DNA from 3 places in the Streptomyces sp. NPDC111744 genome. Region 3 is predicted to be linked to each of the others. Evidence: predicted binding sites of a transcription regulator. Region 3 holds the regulator's gene; each other region holds the start of a gene.

Region 1 (6,088 bases), on a different contig from region 3:
TGCGGTGCGGAACGAGCTGAAGCGCACCCTGAAGAAGGGCGGGAACGTCTGGATGGTCGGGGGGACCTCGGTCCTCACCACCAACGTCTCCACGCAGCTGAAGTCCCTCGGGTACGTCCCCAAGCGGGTCTCCGGCACCGACCGCTACGACACCTCGGTCAAGGCCGCGCAGACGGTCACGACCAGCCCGACGTACGTCTTCCTGGCCAGCGGCACCGACTACCAGGCGGCGCTCCCGGCGGCCGCCGCGGCCGGCGCCGAGGGCACCAGCAGCACCGGCAGCGTGGTCCTGACCAACGGCAAGTCGCTGACGTCGTCGGTGAAGTCGTACCTCAACAGCCTCAACCCGGCGAAGACCATGGTCATCACGGTCGGGTCGGACGCGAAGTACGCGCTGACCCATTCGTCGTTCTCCAAGTGGCCGTCGACGTACTACTACTACCCGATCACCGGGGCCAACAACGTGGCGCTGTCGGTGGCCGTCGCCAAGTTCTGGTGGACCGCCCCGGGCCAGGTCGCCCTCGCCTACGCCGGCTCCTGGCGGGACGGGGTCTCCGCGGGCTCGGCGATGAACATCTACGGCCCCGTGCTGTGGACCTCCAGGCCCGCCCTGTCCGACGAGGTCAAGAGCTATCTGCTGCGCGAGTCCGCCGGCACCCAGTCCGCGATCGCCTTCGGCGACACCGGCTCGGTCACGATGGGCGCGCTGAACACGGCCGGTTCGTCGATCAGCGCGAGCGGGAACGACTTCGTGTACCGGCCGTACTACAACGGCGTCGCCTCCACCGCGCGCACGTTCGCGCTGCGCACGGACGGCGGTGACCCCGTCTCGGCCGCCACCAAGTCCGGCCGTCCGGCCGTCGGGCCGAACCTCGGCTCGCTCAGGACGGCTCAGCACCAGTAGCCGGTGCGGGGGCGCCGACGAGCATGGTCGGCGCCCCCGCCACCCGGGTCAGGAAAACGGTCGCAGCGTTCGGCCCCTGCGGCTTGACCTTCCTGCGCAACTCCTCCGGCTCCACCGCCGACCCGCGCTTCTTCACGGTGAGCGTGCCGACCCCGCGCTCCCGCAGCAGCGCCTTCAGCTTCTTCACGTTGAAGGGGAGTCGGTCGGTGATCTCGTACGGCGTCGCGTAGGGGGTGGCGCGCAGTGTGTCGGCCGTGATGTACGCGATCGTCGGGTCGACCAGCCCGCCGTCCAGTTCCTCGGCGACCTCGGCCACCAGATGGGCGCGGATGACGGCGCCGTCGGGCTCGTACAGGTACCGCCCCACCGGACGGACCTGAGGGTCGGGCAGGCCCCTGCTGAGCAGGGTGCGCGGGCCGGGCAGGAGGGTGGCGCGGATCGTCCCCGGCGCCGTCCCGAACCACAGCACCGCCTCCTTCACATCGCCCGCGTCCGAGATCCACTCCGCCTCGGCGTCCGCCGGGACCGCCTCGTGCGGGACACCGGGGGCGATCTTCAGCGCGGCGGTGTGCGCGGCCCCGCGGGCCGCCTCGATCGCCCAGGACAGGGGCGGTGAGTAGGCCTCCGGGTCGAAGATGCGGCCGCGGCCGCCGCGCCGGGCCGGGTCGACGAACACGGCGTCGTAGCCGTCCGTGTCCACCTCCGTCACGTCCGCCTCCCGTACCTCGATCAGGCCGGAGAGCCCCAGCGCGTCGGCGTTCGCCCGCGCCGCGGCCGCCGTCACCGGGTCCCGGTCCACGGCCAGCACCCGGATCCCCGCCCGTGCGAGGGCGATCGCGTCGCCCCCGATCCCGCAGCACAGGTCGGCGACCGAGGTCACCCCGAGCGCCTTCAGCCGCTGAGCCCGGTACGAGGCGACGCTCGCCCGCGTCGACTGCTCGACCCCGTTCGGCGTGAAGAACATGCGGTCCGCGTCCGCGTCCCCGAACTTCGCCGCCGCCCGCTGCCGCAGCCGGGCCTGGGCGAGCGCCGCCGACACCAGCTCGGCGGGGTGCTCGCGGCGCAGCCGGGTGGCCACGGCGAGTTCGTCGGCGGGCGCGGTACCGCGCACCTCGGCGAGGAGGGCGCGGCCTTCGGGGCTGAGGAGGGGGGCGAGGAGGTCGTTCACCGGGTCATTGTCGGCCAGTCGGTGGATGGTTCGCCTCCGGCGGCGGTGTCGGCGCCGGTTCCGGGGCCGGGCCTGGAAGGATCCGACGCCATGCGAGTAGTCGTACAAAATGACAAAAAAGGGTTGAAGGTGGGCGTGGTGGGCGTGACGGGCCTGCTGGCCGTGGCCGCCCTGATGTCCGGCTGCGCGGGGCCGGACCCCGGCTCCACCGCCCCTCCCGCCGCCGGCCAGCAGCCGCACCGGGCGGCGGCCCCCGCCCCCGGCTCCCACGCGGCCCTGGTCGCCGCCGCCAGGCGCTGGGGCCTGGACGCGGTCCCGCTGCGGCCCCCGGCCCCGCCGAAGGTGAAGCCGAGGATCACCGCGCGCGACGGCTTCGAGGTGGACGGGCAGGAGGAGGACGACCTCCCCCCGGTCTTCACCACGATCCCGACCAGGCAACGGGTCGTCTTCCTCACCATCGACGACGGCTGGAACAAGGACCCCCGGTTCCTCCGGATGATGAGCGACCTGCGGATCCCCTACACCGCGTTCCTCAGCAACTACCTGATCAAGGACGACTACGGCTTCTTCCGCACGATGCAGTCCGAGGGCCACACCCTCAACAACCACACCCTGACCCACCCCTATCTGCCGGGCCTGTCCTACGACGAGCAGAAGGACGAGATCTGCGGCATGCAGGCGATCATGAAGAAGCAGTTCGGCAAGGCGCCGACGGTCTTCCGGCCGCCCTACGGCAACTACAACGGCGACACCCTGCGCGCAGCCAAGGCATGTGGCATCAAGTACGCGCCGATCTGGGACGAGGAGGTGTTCGTCGACCACTGGGAGTACCGCGAGTGGGACCGCGGCCTGCACCCCGGTGACATCGTGCTCACGCACTTCCGCGGCCGGGACGACTGGGACGGCACGATGATCGACGACATGCGGCGCTTTCTGAACAAGGTCACGCGCGAGGGCTATGCGGTGGCGCGCCTGGAGGACTACCTGTGAGCCGGCCGAGGGCGACGGCCGCGCTGCTGGCCGCTGCCCTCCTCCTGTCGGGCTGCGCCCAGTCCGTCGACCCGATCGAACGACTGGGCGAGAAGGCGGCCGACCGGGTACGACCGCACGGCCCGGCCGCCGAACAGCCGTACCGCCACTGGGGCCTGAACGCGCCCCTGCTCCCGGCGCCGCACCCGCCATCCCACCCGCTCTCCCTCCGTGCGACCCTCCCCCCGGTCGTCGACCACATCCCCACCGCCGACAAGGTCGTCTTCCTCACCTACGACGACGGCGCCGAGAAGGATCCCCGGTTCGTGGACATGGTCCGGGAACTGCGGCTCCCGGTGACCATGTTCCTCACGGACAGCGTCGTCGGCCCCGGCTACGGCCACTTCGCCCGCCTCCAGGAGGTCGGCGCGAGCGTCCAGAACCACACCCTCGACCACCGGGCCATGTCCGGCCTGCCGTACGTCGGCCAGCGCACCGAGATCTGCGGCCAGCAGGACAAACTGAAGTCCCGCTTCGGCGTCCGCCCCCGCCTCTTCAGCCCGCCCTACGGCAGGTACGACACCACCACCCTCCGCGCGGCGGCCGACTGCGGAGTGACGGCGGTGGTCCTGTGGCGGGCGGCGATGACGGCCGACGGCATCGCGTACCGCCACGGTGAGAAGCGGCTGCGCCCCGGCGACATCGTCCTGGTCGGCCTGGACGAGGCCACGGGCCTGCCCCTGCGCGAACGCACGACCCGTCTGCTCCGCCGGGTCCAGGAGAACGGCCTGACGGTGGGGCGGCTGGAGGACTACCTGTAGCCGAGGGCGGACGGGACCCGGAACCGGCGCGTCGGCCCTTCATGTGCGGCAGTCCCGAAGGGTGGTCACCGCGGCTCAGGGCACCTAATTTCCGCGCCGCGCCGTAGGCAATTGGCACTCCGCTTGACCGAGTGCTAATCGCGGTCATAGTCTCGGGTCTGGCACTCACCACAGGAGAGTGCCAACAACGCGACAGGCAGGTCCGGCACCCGCGACGACGGATCCACCTGGTCGCCACCTCAGACAGTTAACCCCGTGAGATCTCCGAAGGGGGAGGTCGGATCGTGACGACCACCAGCTCCAAGGTTGCCATCAAGCCGCTTGAGGACCGCATCGTGGTCCAGCCGCTCGACGCCGAGCAGACCACCGCCTCTGGCCTGGTCATCCCGGACACCGCGAAGGAGAAGCCCCAGGAGGGCGCCGTCCTCGCCGTGGGTCCGGGCCGTTTCGAGAACGGCGAGCGCCTGCCGCTCGACGTCAAGGTCGGCGACGTCGTGCTCTACAGCAAGTACGGCGGCACCGAGGTGAAGTACAACGGCGACGAGTACCTCGTCCTCTCGGCTCGCGACGTGCTCGCGATCATCGAGAAGTAGTTCACCCCAAGCACATCCTGCTTTGAGCTGCGCCCCTGGCACCCGCGACCTTATGAAGCCGGGCGTCGGGGGCGCGGTTCGTTTCACCCACGTTTTCCGAGAGGGCTGAACCGCTCCCATGGCGAAGATCCTGAAGTTCGACGAGGACGCCCGTCGCGCCCTTGAGCGCGGCGTCAACAAGCTTGCCGACACCGTCAAGGTGACGATCGGCCCCAAGGGCCGCAACGTCGTCATCGACAAGAAGTTCGGCGCCCCCACCATCACCAACGACGGTGTCACGATCGCCCGCGAGGTCGAGATCGAGGACCCGTTCGAGAACCTCGGCGCCCAGCTGGTGAAGGAGGTGGCGACCAAGACCAACGACATCGCGGGTGACGGTACGACCACCGCCACCGTGCTGGCCCAGGCGCTCGTCCGCGAGGGCCTCAAGAACGTCGCCGCGGGTGCCTCCCCGGCCGCCCTGAAGAAGGGCATCGACGCCGCCGTCGCCGCCATCTCCGAGGACCTGCTCGCGACGGCCCGCCCGATCGACGAGAAGTCCGACATCGCCGCCGTCGCCGCGCTGTCCGCCCAGGACCAGCAGGTCGGCGAGCTCATCGCCGAGGCGATGGACAAGGTCGGCAAGGACGGCGTCATCACCGTCGAGGAGTCCAACACCTTCGGTCTGGAGCTGGACTTCACCGAGGGCATGGCCTTCGACAAGGGTTACCTGTCGCCGTACTTCGTGACGGACCAGGAGCGCATGGAGGCCGTCCTGGAGGACCCCTACATCCTCATCAACCAGGGCAAGATCTCCTCCATCGCGGACCTGCTCCCGCTGCTCGAGAAGATCATCCAGAGCAACGCCTCCCGCCCGCTGCTGATCATCGCCGAGGACGTCGAGGGCGAGGCGCTCTCCACCCTCGTCGTCAACAAGATCCGCGGCACCTTCAACGCGGTCGCGGTCAAGGCCCCCGGCTTCGGCGACCGCCGCAAGGCGATGCTGGAGGACCTGGCGATCCTCACCGGCGCCACGGTCATCTCCGAGGAGGTCGGCCTCAAGCTCGACCAGGTCGGCCTGGACGTGCTGGGCTCCGCCCGCCGTGTCACGGTCACCAAGGACGACACCACGGTCGTCGACGGTGCCGGAGACTCCGCCGCTGTCGCAGGCCGCATCGCCCAGATCAAGGCCGAGATCGAGAACACCGACTCCGACTGGGACCGCGAGAAGCTCCAGGAGCGCCTCGCGAAGCTGGCCGGCGGCGTGTGCGTGATCAAGGTCGGCGCCGCCACCGAGGTGGAGCTGAAGGAGAAGAAGCACCGTCTGGAGGACGCCATCTCCGCGACCCGCGCCGCGGTCGAGGAGGGCATCGTCTCCGGTGGTGGTTCCGCGCTCGTCCACGCCGCCAAGGTGCTGGAGGGCGGCCTGGGCAAGACCGGCGACGAGGCCACCGGTGTCGCCGTGGTCCGCCGCGCGGTCGTCGAGCCGCTGCGCTGGATCGCCGAGAACGCCGGCCTGGAGGGCTACGTCATCACCTCCAAGGTCGCCGAGCTGGAGAAGGGCCAGGGCTTCAACGCCGCCACCGGCGAGTACGGCGACCTGGTCAAGGCCGGCGTCATCGACCCGGTCAAGGTCACCCGCTCCGCCCTGGAG
Region 2 (6,088 bases), on a different contig from region 3:
ACGATCCCGGAGACGAAGTCGGAGGAGAACTCCCTCAGGTCCGCGTCGACGAAGCAGACGATGTCCCCGGTGGTGACCAGGAGGGAGCGCCAGAGGACCTCGCCCTTGCCGGGGACGGCGGGGATGCGCGGCAGGATCGTGTCGCGGTGGACGACCCGGGCGCCGGCCGCCGCGGCCACCGCCGCCGTACGGTCGGTGGAACCGGAGTCGACGACCACGATCTCGTCGACGAGCGGCGCCTGCCGCATCAGGTCATGACGGATGATCGCGACGATGTCGCCGACCGTCTCCTCCTCGTTGAGCGCGGGCAGCACGACGGAGACGGACTGACCGGTGCGCTGCTTGGCGGCGAGTATCCGGTGCAGTGGGCGTTCGTTCAGGGACCAGGAGCGGGTGGCCAGCCAGCGCTCGACTTCTTCCAGCACAGTCAGCGGCTCCTCACTGTCACGATCACACTGCGAGGTGTGATCCATCTCGCGGTTCGGACGACTATCTCAACTGTCCTGGCCTTCGGTTACAGTCTTGAACAACGCCGATGACCATCGCATGTCGTGGGGTCATTGGCCGTTGACAACCGCATACCGCTCATCCAGAGGGGCAGAGGGATACGGCCCGATGAAGCCCCGGCAACCCTCCAGTCGGTTACTCGTGGATCGCTGACGGCTGATCCCTGATCACTGTCGATCACTCGCGAGGCTCCCGGCTAGGGAAGGTGCCAAATCCGTCTCACGGCGAGATGCGTCGTGAGGAAGATGAGGAGAAAGGGCCTCGCCTCACATGGCTGTGCAGACTGCTGCGACCACCACCGGTTCAACCACCGGCTCCACGACCGTCGACCTCGGGCCCGCCGCCGCCCTGAGCTGCCGCGAGTGCGGTCACCGCGTGCCGCTCGGCCCGGTGTTCGCCTGCGAGGAGTGTTTCGGCCCGCTCGAGATCGCGTACGACTTCTCGGCCTACGACACCGAGGAGCTGCGGAAGCGGATCGAGGCGGGTCCCGCGAACATCTGGCGTTACGCCCCGCTGCTGCCCGTCCCCGCGGACGTGGCGACCAAGCCGAACATCAACCCGGGCTGGACCAAGCTCGTCCAGGCCGACAACCTGGCCAGGGAACTGGGCGTCACCGGCGGCCTGTACGTCAAGGACGACTCCGGCAACCCGACGCACTCCTTCAAGGACCGTGTCGTCGCCCAGGCCGTCGAGGCCGCGCGCGCCTTCGGCTACACCACGCTCTCCTGCTCCTCCACCGGCAACCTCGCCGGCGCGGTCGGTGCCGCCGCCGCCCGGGCCGGCTTCCGCTCCTGCGTGTTCATCCCGCACGACCTGGAGCAGGGCAAGATCGTCATGGCCGCGATCTACGGCGGCGAGCTCGTCGGCATCGAGGGCAACTACGACGACGTGAACCGTTTCTGCTCCGAGCTGATCGGCGACTCGGCAGGCGAGGGCTGGGGCTTCGTCAACGTCAACCTGCGGCCGTACTACGCGGAGGGCTCCAAGACCCTGGCGTACGAGATCTGCGAGCAGCTCGGCTGGCGGATCCCGGACCAGCTGGTCGTACCGATCGCCTCCGGCTCGCAGCTCACGAAGATCGACAAGGGTCTGCAGGAGCTGATCAAGCTCGGGCTCGTCGAGGACAAGCCGTACAAGATCTTCGGTGCGCAGGCCGAGGGGTGCTCGCCGGTGTCGGTGGCCTACAAGGCGGGCCATGACGTCGTGCGGCCGCAGAAGCCGAACACCATCGCCAAGTCGCTGGCCATCGGCAACCCGGCCGACGGGCCGTACGTCCTCGACATCGCGCGCCGTACCGGCGGTGCGGTGGAGGACGTCACCGACGAGCAGGTCGTCGACGCGATCAAGCTGCTCGCGCGGACCGAGGGCATCTTCGCCGAGACCGCCGGCGGGGTCACGGTCGGAGTCACCAAGAAGCTCATCGAGAACGGGCTGATCGACCCGGCGAAGTCGGTCGTTGTACTCAACACGGGTGATGGACTGAAGACGCTGGACGCGGTGGCGGGGACCGGGCTCACGGCGACTATCCGCCCGAATCTCGAGTCTTTCCGTGAGGCCGGGCTCGCCTGAGTCAGCCGTAGAAAACCAGGGCGTTGCCCCCGATCGGAGGTTTCCACGTGAGTATCACTGTTCGCATTCCCACCATCCTGCGCACCTACACCGGTGGTCAGGCCGAGGTCAGTGCCGAAGGGGCCACCCTCGGCGAGGTCATCTCGGACCTGGAGAAGAACCACACCGGGATTGCCGCCCGCGTTCTCGACGACCAGGGCAAGCTGCGCCGGTTCGTGAATGTGTACGTCAATGACGACGATGTGCGGTTCGAGCAGGGCCTGGAGACGGCCACTCCGGACGGCGCCGGCGTCTCCATCATCCCGGCCGTCGCCGGCGGCTGACCCCGGCGACCGCCACGGCGGCCCCGCTGACCTGGCTGACGTGATGGCCGTATGACCGAACATTACCTTCGGTAATACCCATCACCGACTGTTCATCCGATTGCCCCCTCCGTGAGTGAAGCGGAGGGGGCAATTCTGTGTGGTTGAGCGCGGTACAGTTGGGGAACGCGGTCCTGATCTCCGGGTCGGGGGCCCCGTATTCGATACCGCTGACCCCGCAGAAGTAGTCAAAGTGTGCGGGTTATATGCGGCTTTTGCGGCTTTTATGGGGCCCGACTTGCCCTGAATTCGGCCGAATTCTTGCTACATTCCGGACCCTTCCCGTCCAGAATTCTCGTCCGATTGACCTGTTGCAGACGGCAGTTGGACAGATACATTCAGCCGCGGTCGACGCGTTCCGGCGCACGCCCCCAACCTGTGGGGGGTGAGGTCTGACCCGGATCCGCGAAGTGTGGATCTGTGCAAGGGCCAGTAATAGGGGAGTTAGGCATGGCTCAGGGCACCGTCAAGTGGTTCAACGCGGAGAAGGGGTACGGCTTCATCGCGGTCGACGGTGGTGCGGATGTTTTCGTCCACTACAGCGCGATTCAGATGGACGGCTACCGCACCCTGGAGGAAGGTCAGCGGGTCGATTTCGAGATCTCGCAGGGCCAGAAGGGGCCGCAGGCGGACATGGTCCGGCTCGCGACCAGCTGAAGCACGCGCCGACTGACAGCGTCGTTCTTCTTTCTTTGCCGGAGGGCTCGTATCCCATGGGGAGTCATGGGTTACGAGCCCTTTGGCATGCCCGGGGCGAGCGTACGACGCACCCCTGCGGACGCACGCGCGGACGCACCCGCGGGCGCGGCCCGTGAGGGGCCGGGGCGCGGCCCGGTCTCGGGAGGCGCTTGCACTCGGCATGGGCGAGTGCTAATCATTGGCGTTAGCACTCTGAAGGTGAGAGTGACAAAGATGGACCGGGTCGGTGAGGCCCGCAGGCCGGGTGGGGCAAGGAACCCACGGGTCGGCGAGCCGTCCGTCGCGGGCGCGGGCGCGGTCCAAGAAGACTCACCCCCAGTCCTGGAGGGACCACTTCACATGGCCAAGATCATCGCGTTCGACGAGGAGGCGCGGCGCGGCCTTGAGCGCGGTATGAACCAGCTCGCCGACGCCGTCAAGGTCACCCTCGGCCCCAAGGGCCGCAACGTCGTCCTTGAGAAGAAGTGGGGCGCCCCCACGATCACCAACGATGGTGTGTCCATCGCCAAGGAGATCGAGCTGGAGGACCCGTACGAGAAGATCGGCGCCGAGCTGGTCAAGGAAGTCGCCAAGAAGACGGACGACGTCGCCGGTGACGGTACGACCACCGCGACCGTCCTCGCCCAGGCCCTGGTCAAGGAAGGCCTGCGCAACGTCGCCGCCGGCGCCAACCCGATGGCCCTGAAGCGCGGTATCGAGAAGGCCGTCGAGGCCGTCTCCGGTGCCCTGCTCGAGCAGGCGAAGGACGTCGAGACCAAGGAGCAGATCGCCTCCACGGCCTCCATCTCCGCCGCCGACACCCAGATCGGCGAGCTCATCGCCGAGGCCATGGACAAGGTCGGCAAGGAAGGCGTCATCACCGTCGAGGAGTCCCAGACCTTCGGTCTGGAGCTGGAGCTCACCGAGGGTATGCGCTTCGACAAGGGCTACATCTCGGCGTACTTCGCCACCGACATGGAGCGTATGGAGGCCGTCCTCGACGACCCGTACATCCTGATCGCCAACTCCAAGATCTCCTCGGTCAAGGACCTGCTCCCGCTCCTGGAGAAGGTCATGCAGTCGGGCAAGCCGCTGCTGATCATCGCCGAGGACGTCGAGGGCGAGGCCCTGTCGACCCTGGTCGTCAACAAGATCCGCGGCACCTTCAAGTCCGTCGCGGTCAAGGCCCCGGGCTTCGGCGACCGCCGCAAGGCGATGCTGAACGACATCGCCATCCTCACCGGTGGCGAGGTCATCTCCGAGGAGGTCGGTCTCAAGCTGGAGAACACGACCCTCGACCTGCTGGGCCGCGCCCGCAAGGTGGTCATCACCAAGGACGAGACGACCATCGTCGACGGTGCCGGCTCCACCGAGCAGGTCCAGGGCCGGGTCAACCAGATCCGCGCCGAGATCGAGCAGTCCGACTCGGACTACGACCGCGAGAAGCTCCAGGAGCGCCTGGCGAAGCTCGCCGGCGGCGTCGCCGTCATCAAGGCCGGTGCCGCGACCGAGGTCGAGCTCAAGGAGCGCAAGCACCGCATCGAGGACGCCGTGCGCAACGCGAAGGCGGCCGTCGAGGAGGGCATCGTCGCCGGTGGTGGCGTGGCCCTGCTGCAGGCCTCCCAGGTGTTCGAGAAGCTGGAGCTCGAGGGTGACGAGGCGACCGGCGCCAACGCCGTGAAGCTCGCCCTGGAGGCCCCGCTCAAGCAGATCGCCATCAACGGTGGTCTCGAGGGCGGCGTCGTCGTCGAGAAGGTGCGCAACCTTCAGGTCGGCCACGGTCTGAACGCCGCGACCGGTGAGTACGTCGACATGATCGCCGAGGGCATCATCGACCCGGCGAAGGTGACCCGCTCTGCCCTGCAGAACGCGGCCTCCATCGCCGCGCTGTTCCTCACCACCGAGGCCGTCATCGCCGACAAGCCGGAGAAGGCCGCCGCGGCCGCTCCGGGCGGCATGCCGGGCGGTGACATGGACTTCTGATCGGCCCCTGGTCGATCGCCCGTCCTGACCGAGGGCGGCACCCCCTGTTCGACAGGGGGTGCCGCCCTCGGGCCTTTTCGCCGGTCCGGAAGCAAGGCACGCGCTGGGGGCGGGCGGCGGATCACAGGGCTCGGCCGCCGGATCGCGGAATGCGGGGGTCGCCTCGACCGTTCACCTACGGGTGCACTCAATGCATGTGCACATACCGTCCGGTCTACGACCTATTCACGAGGAGCCCCCCACGTGACCGTCACCACCACCTCCGCCTCCCGCGCGGCAGAGATCCTCTCCCGTCCGATCGCCCTGAACGGGCTCACGGTCCCCAACCGGATCGTGATGGCGCCGATGACCCGCCAGTTCAGCCCGGGCGGTGTCCCCGGCGAGGACGTGGTCTCCTACTACGCCCGCCGGGCCGCCGCCGGTGTCGGTCTGATCGTCACCGAGGGTACGTACGTCGGGCATGACTCGGCCGGGCAGAGCAGCCGTATCCCGCGGTTCCACGGCGAGGAGCAGCTGGCGGGCTGGGCGAAGGTCGCCGAGGGGGTGCACGCGGCCGGCGGCACGATCGTCCCGCAGCTGTGGCACATCGGCATGGTGCGCAAGCAGGGCCAGCCGCCGTTCGCGGACGCCCCCGCCGTCGGCCCCTCCGGCATCCGTCTGGACGGCACCGAGGGCGAGGGCAAGGCGATGAGCCGGCAGGACCTGGACCACGTCATCCGGGCGTTCGCCGAGGCCGCGGCCGCCGCCGAGCGCATCGGCTTCGACGGGGTCGAGCTGCACGGCGCCCACGGCTACCTCCTCGACCAGTTCCTGTGGGCGGGCACCAACCGCCGTACCGACGCCTACGGCGGTGACCCGGTCGCCCGTACCAGGTTCGCGGCGGAGCTCGTGGCCGCCGTACGTGCGTCCGTCTCCCCGGACTTCCCGGTGATCTTCCGCTACTCGCAGTGGAAGTCGGACAACTACGACGCCCGTCTCGCCGAGACCCC
Region 3 (6,088 bases):
GCGGTCGCCCTTGGGGAGGGCCTGGACGACGGTGATGCGGGGGCTCGGCTCGGGTTCCTCGACGACGCTCTCCAGGTCCGTCACCACCAGCCGGTCCTTGCCCTCGGCGGCCCTGACGACGCCCTCGCTCCAGCGTCCGCGCCCGTCGGTGAGGATGACGTCCTCACCGGGCTGCAGCCGCTTCACGGACACGGCGTGCCGCCCCTCGGGCCCGTCCAGGACGACCTCGCCACCGGAGAAGTCGGGCACCACGAGCGGGTCGAGCACGAACACCGGGGCGGTCATCGCATGTCCCCCCTGTCGCCCGTGTCACCCTGGGCCTTGGTCCGGGTCTGGTTCCGGGTCTGCGCCCTGGTCGACAACGCTGTCGACGCGGTGGCGAGTTCCTCCGCGAGGGTCTCCACCAGCTGTCCGGCGGGCAGCGGGCGGGCCATCCGGTGGCCCTGCCCGGCCCACAGGGCCATGCCCTGCGCGTCCCCGGCCTTGGCGGCGGCCTTGCGCAGCGGGGAAGTGAGGTGGTGGACCTCCGGGTAGGCGGCGGGCGCGTACGGACCGTGCTCGCGCATGAAGCGGTTGACCAGGCCGCGGGCGGGCCGCCCGGAGAACGCCCGGGTCAGCGCGGTCCGGGTGAACAGCGGGTCGGTCAGTGCCTGCTTGTGGATGTCGGCGGCGCCGGACTCGGGGGTGGCCAGGAAGGCGGTGCCCAGCTGGGCGGCGCTCGCCCCCGCGGCGAGCGCGGCGGCGATCTGGCTGCCGCGCATGATGCCGCCCGCGGCGACGACCGGGATGCTCACGGTCTCGCGTATCTGGGCGACCAGCGACAGCAGACCGATCCCTGAGCCGTCGTTCTCCGGCACGTCCCGGTGGGTGCCCTGGTGTCCCCCGGCCTCCACGCCCTGCGCGATCACCGCGTCGGCACCGGCCCGCTCGACGGCGAGGGCCTCCTCGGCGGTGGTGGCGGTGACGAGGGTGCGGGTTCCCGCCCGGCGGAGCGCGTCCAGTGCCTCGCGGCTCGGCACACCAAAGTGGAAGGAGACCACGGCCACCGGGTTGTCGAGGAGTACGGCGAGCTTCGCGTCGTACCCGTCGTCCCGGCCGCTGTCCGGGTCGCCGAGCTCGGTCTCGTACCAGGCGGCCTCACCGGCCAGCTGATGCGCGTAGATCTCCACCGCGCCAGAAGGGGGCGCGGCGTTAGCCGCTCCGGTGGAGCCGGTGCTTGCACCGGGGTATTCCGGCTGGGGCATGAAGAGGTTCACGCCGAAGGGGCGGCCGGTCAGCGACCGCAGCTGCTTGATCTCCTGGTACATCCCGTCGGCGGTCTTGTACCCGGCGGCCAGGAACCCCAGCCCGCCCGCCTCGGACACGGCGGCGGCGAGTTGCGGCACGGAGACCCCGCCCGCCATGGGGGCCTGCACGATCGGAAGTGGGAAGAGATCGGTCAGTGCGGAGGACATGACGGCATGTTGTCACGTCCTCCGAACAAGACCGAATCGGGCCGTCCCTTTGGCACATGCCAGATATTTCCGGGCCGAAGGGGCGGGGCTCCTTCCCGGCGAGCCGTCAACGCCCGTTGAACGCGTCCTTCAGCCGGCTGAACAGACCCTGCTGACCCGGCTGGAACTGCCCCGTCGGCCGCTCCTCGCCGCGCAGCTTCGCCAGCTCCCGCAGCAGCCGCTCCTGCTCGGGGTCGAGCTTGGTCGGGGTCGTCACCTCGACGTGGACGATCAGGTCGCCCCGGCCGCCGCCGCGCAGATGCGTGATACCGCGCCCGTGCAGCGGGATCGACTGCCCGGACTGGGTGCCGGGACGGATGTCGACCTCCTCCATCCCGTCCAGCGTCTCCAGCGGCACCTTCGTACCGAGCGACGCCGCCGTCATCGGGATGGTCACCGTGCAGTGCAGATCGTCGCCACGCCGCTGGAAAGTCGAGTGCGGCAGTTCGTGGATCTCGACGTACAGGTCACCGGCGGGACCGCCGCCCGGCCCGACCTCGCCCTCGCCGGCGAGCTGGATCCGGGTGCCGTTGTCGACGCCGGCCGGGATCTTCACGGTCAGCGTGCGCCGCGACCGCACCCGCCCGTCACCGGCGCACTCGGGACACGGCGTCGGCACGACCGTACCGAAGCCCTGGCACTGCGGGCAGGGACGGGAGGTCATGACCTGGCCCAGGAAGGACCGGGTGACCTGCGACACCTCACCACGGCCGCGGCACATGTCACACGTCTGGGCGGAGGTGCCCGGCGCCGCGCCCTCACCGTTGCAGGTGTTGCAGACGATCGCCGTGTCGACCTGGATGTCCTTGGTCGTACCGAAGGCCGCCTCGTCGAGCTCGACCTCGATCCGGATCATGGCGTCCTGGCCGCGACGGGTCCTGGACCTCGGCCCGCGCTGCGACGCGGTACCGAAGAACGCGTCCATGATGTCGGAGAAGTTCCCGAAACCACCGGCCCCGAAGCCGCCCGCACCCGCGCCGCCGCTCTGCGAGAGCGGGTCGCCGCCGAGGTCGTAGACCTGCTTCTTCTGCGGGTCCGAGAGCACCTCGTAGGCGGCGTTGATCTCCTTGAACCGCTCTTGGGTCTTCGGATCAGGGTTGACGTCCGGGTGCAGCTCGCGCGCGAGCCGGCGGAAGGCCTTCTTGATCTCTTCCTGCGACGCGTCGCGGCGCACGCCGAGAACGGCGTAGTAGTCCGTGGCCACTTACGACTCCGCCAGGATCTGTCCGACGTACCGTGCCACCGCTCGTACCGCTCCCATCGTTCCCGGGTAATCCATGCGGGTCGGTCCGACCACGCCGAGTTTGGCGACTGCCTCGCCGCCCGAACCGTAGCCGACCGACACCACGGACGTTGAGTTGAGTCCCTCGTAGGCGTTCTCGTGACCGATGCGTACGGTCATGCCCGAATCCCCCGCCTCGCCCATGAGCTTGAGAAGCACGACATGCTCCTCCAGCGCCTCCAGGACGGGCCGGATCATGAGGGGAAAGTCATGTCCGAAGCGGGTGAGATTGGCGGTGCCGCCGATCATCAGCCGCTCCTCGTTCTCCTCGACGAGCGTCTCCAGCAGGGTGGAGACCACCGCCGAGACCGTGCCGCGGTCCTCGGCCTCGAAGGCGTCCGGCAGGTCCTCCACCAGCCGGGGCACATCCGAGAACCGGCGGCCCGCGACCCGGCTGTTGAGCCGTGCCCGCAGATCCGCCAGGGACATCTCACCGAAGGGCGCCGGACAGTCGACCATCCGCTGCTCGACCCGCCCGGTGTCGGTGATCAGCACCAGCATCAGCCGGGCCGGCGCGAGCGAGAGCAGCTCCACATGCCGCACGGTGGACCGTGTCAGCGACGGATACTGCACGACCGCGACCTGCCGCGTCAGCTGCGCCAGCAGCCGCACCGTCCGCGCCACGACGTCGTCGAGGTCGACGGCGCCGTCGAGGAAGTTCTGGATGGCCCGCCGCTCGGGCGCGCTCATCGGCTTGACCCCGGCCAGCTTGTCGACGAACAGCCGGTAGCCCTTGTCGGTGGGGATCCGCCCGGCGCTGGTGTGCGGCTGGGCGATGTATCCCTCGTCCTCCAGGGCGGCCATGTCGTTACGCACGGTCGCCGGGGAGACCCCGAGGTTGTGGCGCTCGGTCAGCGCCTTCGACCCCACCGGCTCCTCGGTGCCGACATAGTCCTGGACGATGGCGCGCAATACCTGAAGCCTGCGTTCACTCAGCATCCAGCGCCACACCTCCAGAAAGTCGTCCCCGCGGCCTTTCGGGTCTTTCGCCTGGCACTCTGCGAGCCCGAGTGCCAGCATCCCCGGCCCAGTGTACGGCCGTCGGGTACTGACTGGGCAAGGTCGGTGAGTACCCATGGCGTTCTACGGCTAGCGTCGCGGCATGACGGTGACTTGGGAAGAGCTGGGCTGGGAGCGGGTGGCCGAGGGGGTCGGCCGGTGCCGGCTGCCGGGCTGGGACTGCACGGCCGGGCTGGTCCTCGGGGCGGGCCCGGTCCTGATGGTGGACGCCGGGTCGAGCCTGGCGGAGGGCGCGCGGTTGCGTGTCGAGGCGCAGGAGCTGGCCGGACGCCGTGTGACCCATCTCGCGCTCACCCACCCCCACTTCGATCATGTCTTCGGCACCGCGGCGTTCGCGGACGCGGAGATCTACGCGGCGGTCGGCACGGACGCCCTTGTCGCCCACGACCGCGAGGAACTCCGACTGGACGCGATCCGCAACGGCCTTGCGGCCCCGGAGGCCGAGGAGGCCGCGGACGCGCTGCCCCTGCCCCACCATCCGGTCTCCGGCGAGTGGACCCTCGACCTGGGCGACGGCCGCCAGGCCCTGCTGGCCAACGTGGGCCCCGGCCACACTGCCCACGACCTCGCCGTCCTCGTCCCGGGCGACCCGGAGGTGGTGTTCTGCGGCGACCTGGTGGAGGAGTCCGGCGACCCCCAGGCCGGCCCCGACGCCGTACCGTCCCGCTGGCCGGCCGCCCTGGACCGGCTCCTCTCCCTCGGCGGCGAGAACGCCCTGTACGTGCCCGGTCACGGAGCGGTGGTGGACGCGGCCTTCGTACGACGGCAGCGCGACGCCCTGGCCGCCCGCTTCGGCGTGTCGTGACCACGCCGCCCCGGCTTCTCCTATCGTCATCCGAATGCGCCAGTACTCCGCCGACCTGACCCCGCCGTGGAAGAAGCCGAAACCGGCACCGGAGGTGGCCGCCGAACCCGGCCTGGTGGTCGAGGAACCGGGCACCGGCTTCTGCGGCGCGGTTGTCCGCTGCGAGGCGGGCACGGTCACGTTGGAGGACCGCTTCGGCAAACACCGCGTCTTCCCACTGGAGCCGCGGGGCTTTCTCCTGGAGGGCCGGGTGGTCACCCTGGTACGCCCCACGTCGGCCGCCCCCGTACGCCCCACCCGCACCGCGTCCGGCTCGGTCGCCGTCCCCGGCGCACGCGCGCGCGTGGCCCGCGCGGGCCGCATCTACGTCGAGGGCCGCCATGACGCGGAGCTGGTCGAGAAGGTCTGGGGCGACGACCTGCGCATCGAGGGCGTGGTCGTGGAGTACCTGGGGGGCGTGGACGACCTGCCGTCGATCGTGGCCGAATTCGCACCGGGCCCGGACGCCCGCCTCGGCGTCCTGGTGGACCACCTGCTCCCCGGCACGAAGGAGTGGCGCATCGCCCAGTCGGTCACCGGCGAACACGCCCTGGTCGTCGGCCACCCGTACATCGACATCTGGGAGGCGGTGAAGCCCGCCGCCGTGGGCATCGAGGCATGGCCGCGTGTCCCGCACGGCCAGGACTGGAAGACGGGCGTGTGCCGGGCCCTGGGCTGGCCGTCGGACAACACGGGCGCGGTGTGGCAGGCGATCCTGGCGCGGGTGGGGTCCTACAGGGACCTGGAGCCGGAGCTTCTGGGGCGAGTGGAGGAACTGATCGATTTCGTGACGGCTCCGTAGCCGAGCCGCAGGCAGGGGTGCCTCCCCCGGTGCCAGGCACAGGGGTGCCTCCTGCAGTGCCGGGCCCCAGGGGTGCCCGGCCCTCAGTCCACCAGGTCCCGCACCACCGCATCCGCCAGCAACCGCCCCCGCAGTGTCAGCACGGCCCGCCCCTGCCCGTACGCGCCGGTCTCCAGCAGGCCCTCCCCCAGCGCCCGCCGCGAGGCCGCCAGCCCCTGCTCCTTCAGCAGCGACAAGGGCACCCCCTCGCGCAGCCGCAGCTCCAGCAGGATCCGCTCCACCCGCCGGTCCTCGTCCGTCAGGACCTCACGCCCGGCCCCCGGCGACCGTCCCGCCGCCAGCGCCGCCGCGTACGCCCCCGGATGCTTGACGTTCCACCAGCGCACACCGCCCACGTGCGCGTGCGCGCCCGGTCCCGCGCCCCACCAGTCGGCGCCCCGCCAGTACAGCTCGTTGTGGAGACAACGGGCGGCCTCCGAGGTGGCCCAGTTGGACACCTCGTACCAGTCGAAGCCCGCCGCGGACAGCATCTCCTCGGCGATCAGATAGCGGTCCGCGTGGACGTCGTCGTCGGTCATCGGGACCTCGCCCCGGCGGATCCGGCGGGCCAGCTGCGTGCCCTCCTCGACGATCAGCGCATACGCCGA

The links. The regulator HrcA, encoded in region 3, represses chaperone genes, less so after heat shock. The targets are predictions, from matches to a motif close to TTNGCACTCNGNNNNNCNGAGTGCNAA.
Region 1: a site for HrcA is predicted at 3,974-4,000, ahead of groES (co-chaperone GroES). Genes of this name have one in related genera too.
Region 2: a site for HrcA is predicted at 3,286-3,312, ahead of groL (chaperonin GroEL). Genes of this name have one in related genera too.

Annotation. Positions count from the first base shown of each region.
Region 1 is NZ_JBVKCG010000001.1:652,136-658,223, reverse strand. It holds gene ACZ7OO_RS03075 (cell wall-binding repeat-containing protein) at 1-904, shown strand, start outside; gene ACZ7OO_RS03070 (THUMP-like domain-containing protein) at 882-2,072, opposite strand; gene ACZ7OO_RS03065 (polysaccharide deacetylase family protein) at 2,163-3,062, shown strand; gene ACZ7OO_RS03060 (polysaccharide deacetylase family protein) at 3,059-3,862, shown strand; gene groES (co-chaperone GroES) at 4,147-4,455, shown strand; gene groL (chaperonin GroEL) at 4,574-6,088, shown strand, end outside.
Region 2 is NZ_JBVKCG010000008.1:218,877-224,964, reverse strand. It holds gene ACZ7OO_RS20370 (glucosyl-3-phosphoglycerate synthase) at 1-425, opposite strand, end outside; SAM riboswitch class I at 583-759, shown strand; gene thrC (threonine synthase) at 778-2,076, shown strand; gene ACZ7OO_RS20360 (ubiquitin-like small modifier protein 1) at 2,124-2,399, shown strand; gene ACZ7OO_RS20355 (cold-shock protein) at 2,889-3,095, shown strand; gene groL (chaperonin GroEL) at 3,477-5,099, shown strand; gene ACZ7OO_RS20345 (NADH:flavin oxidoreductase) at 5,343-6,088, shown strand, end outside.
Region 3 is NZ_JBVKCG010000005.1:110,930-117,017, forward strand. It holds gene ACZ7OO_RS13210 (16S rRNA (uracil(1498)-N(3))-methyltransferase) at 1-285, opposite strand, end outside; gene ACZ7OO_RS13215 (nitronate monooxygenase) at 282-1,454, opposite strand; gene dnaJ (molecular chaperone DnaJ) at 1,561-2,697, opposite strand; gene hrcA (heat-inducible transcriptional repressor HrcA) at 2,698-3,714, opposite strand; gene ACZ7OO_RS13230 (MBL fold metallo-hydrolase) at 3,878-4,600, shown strand; gene ACZ7OO_RS13235 (DUF3097 domain-containing protein) at 4,635-5,441, shown strand; gene hemW (radical SAM family heme chaperone HemW) at 5,525-6,088, opposite strand, start outside.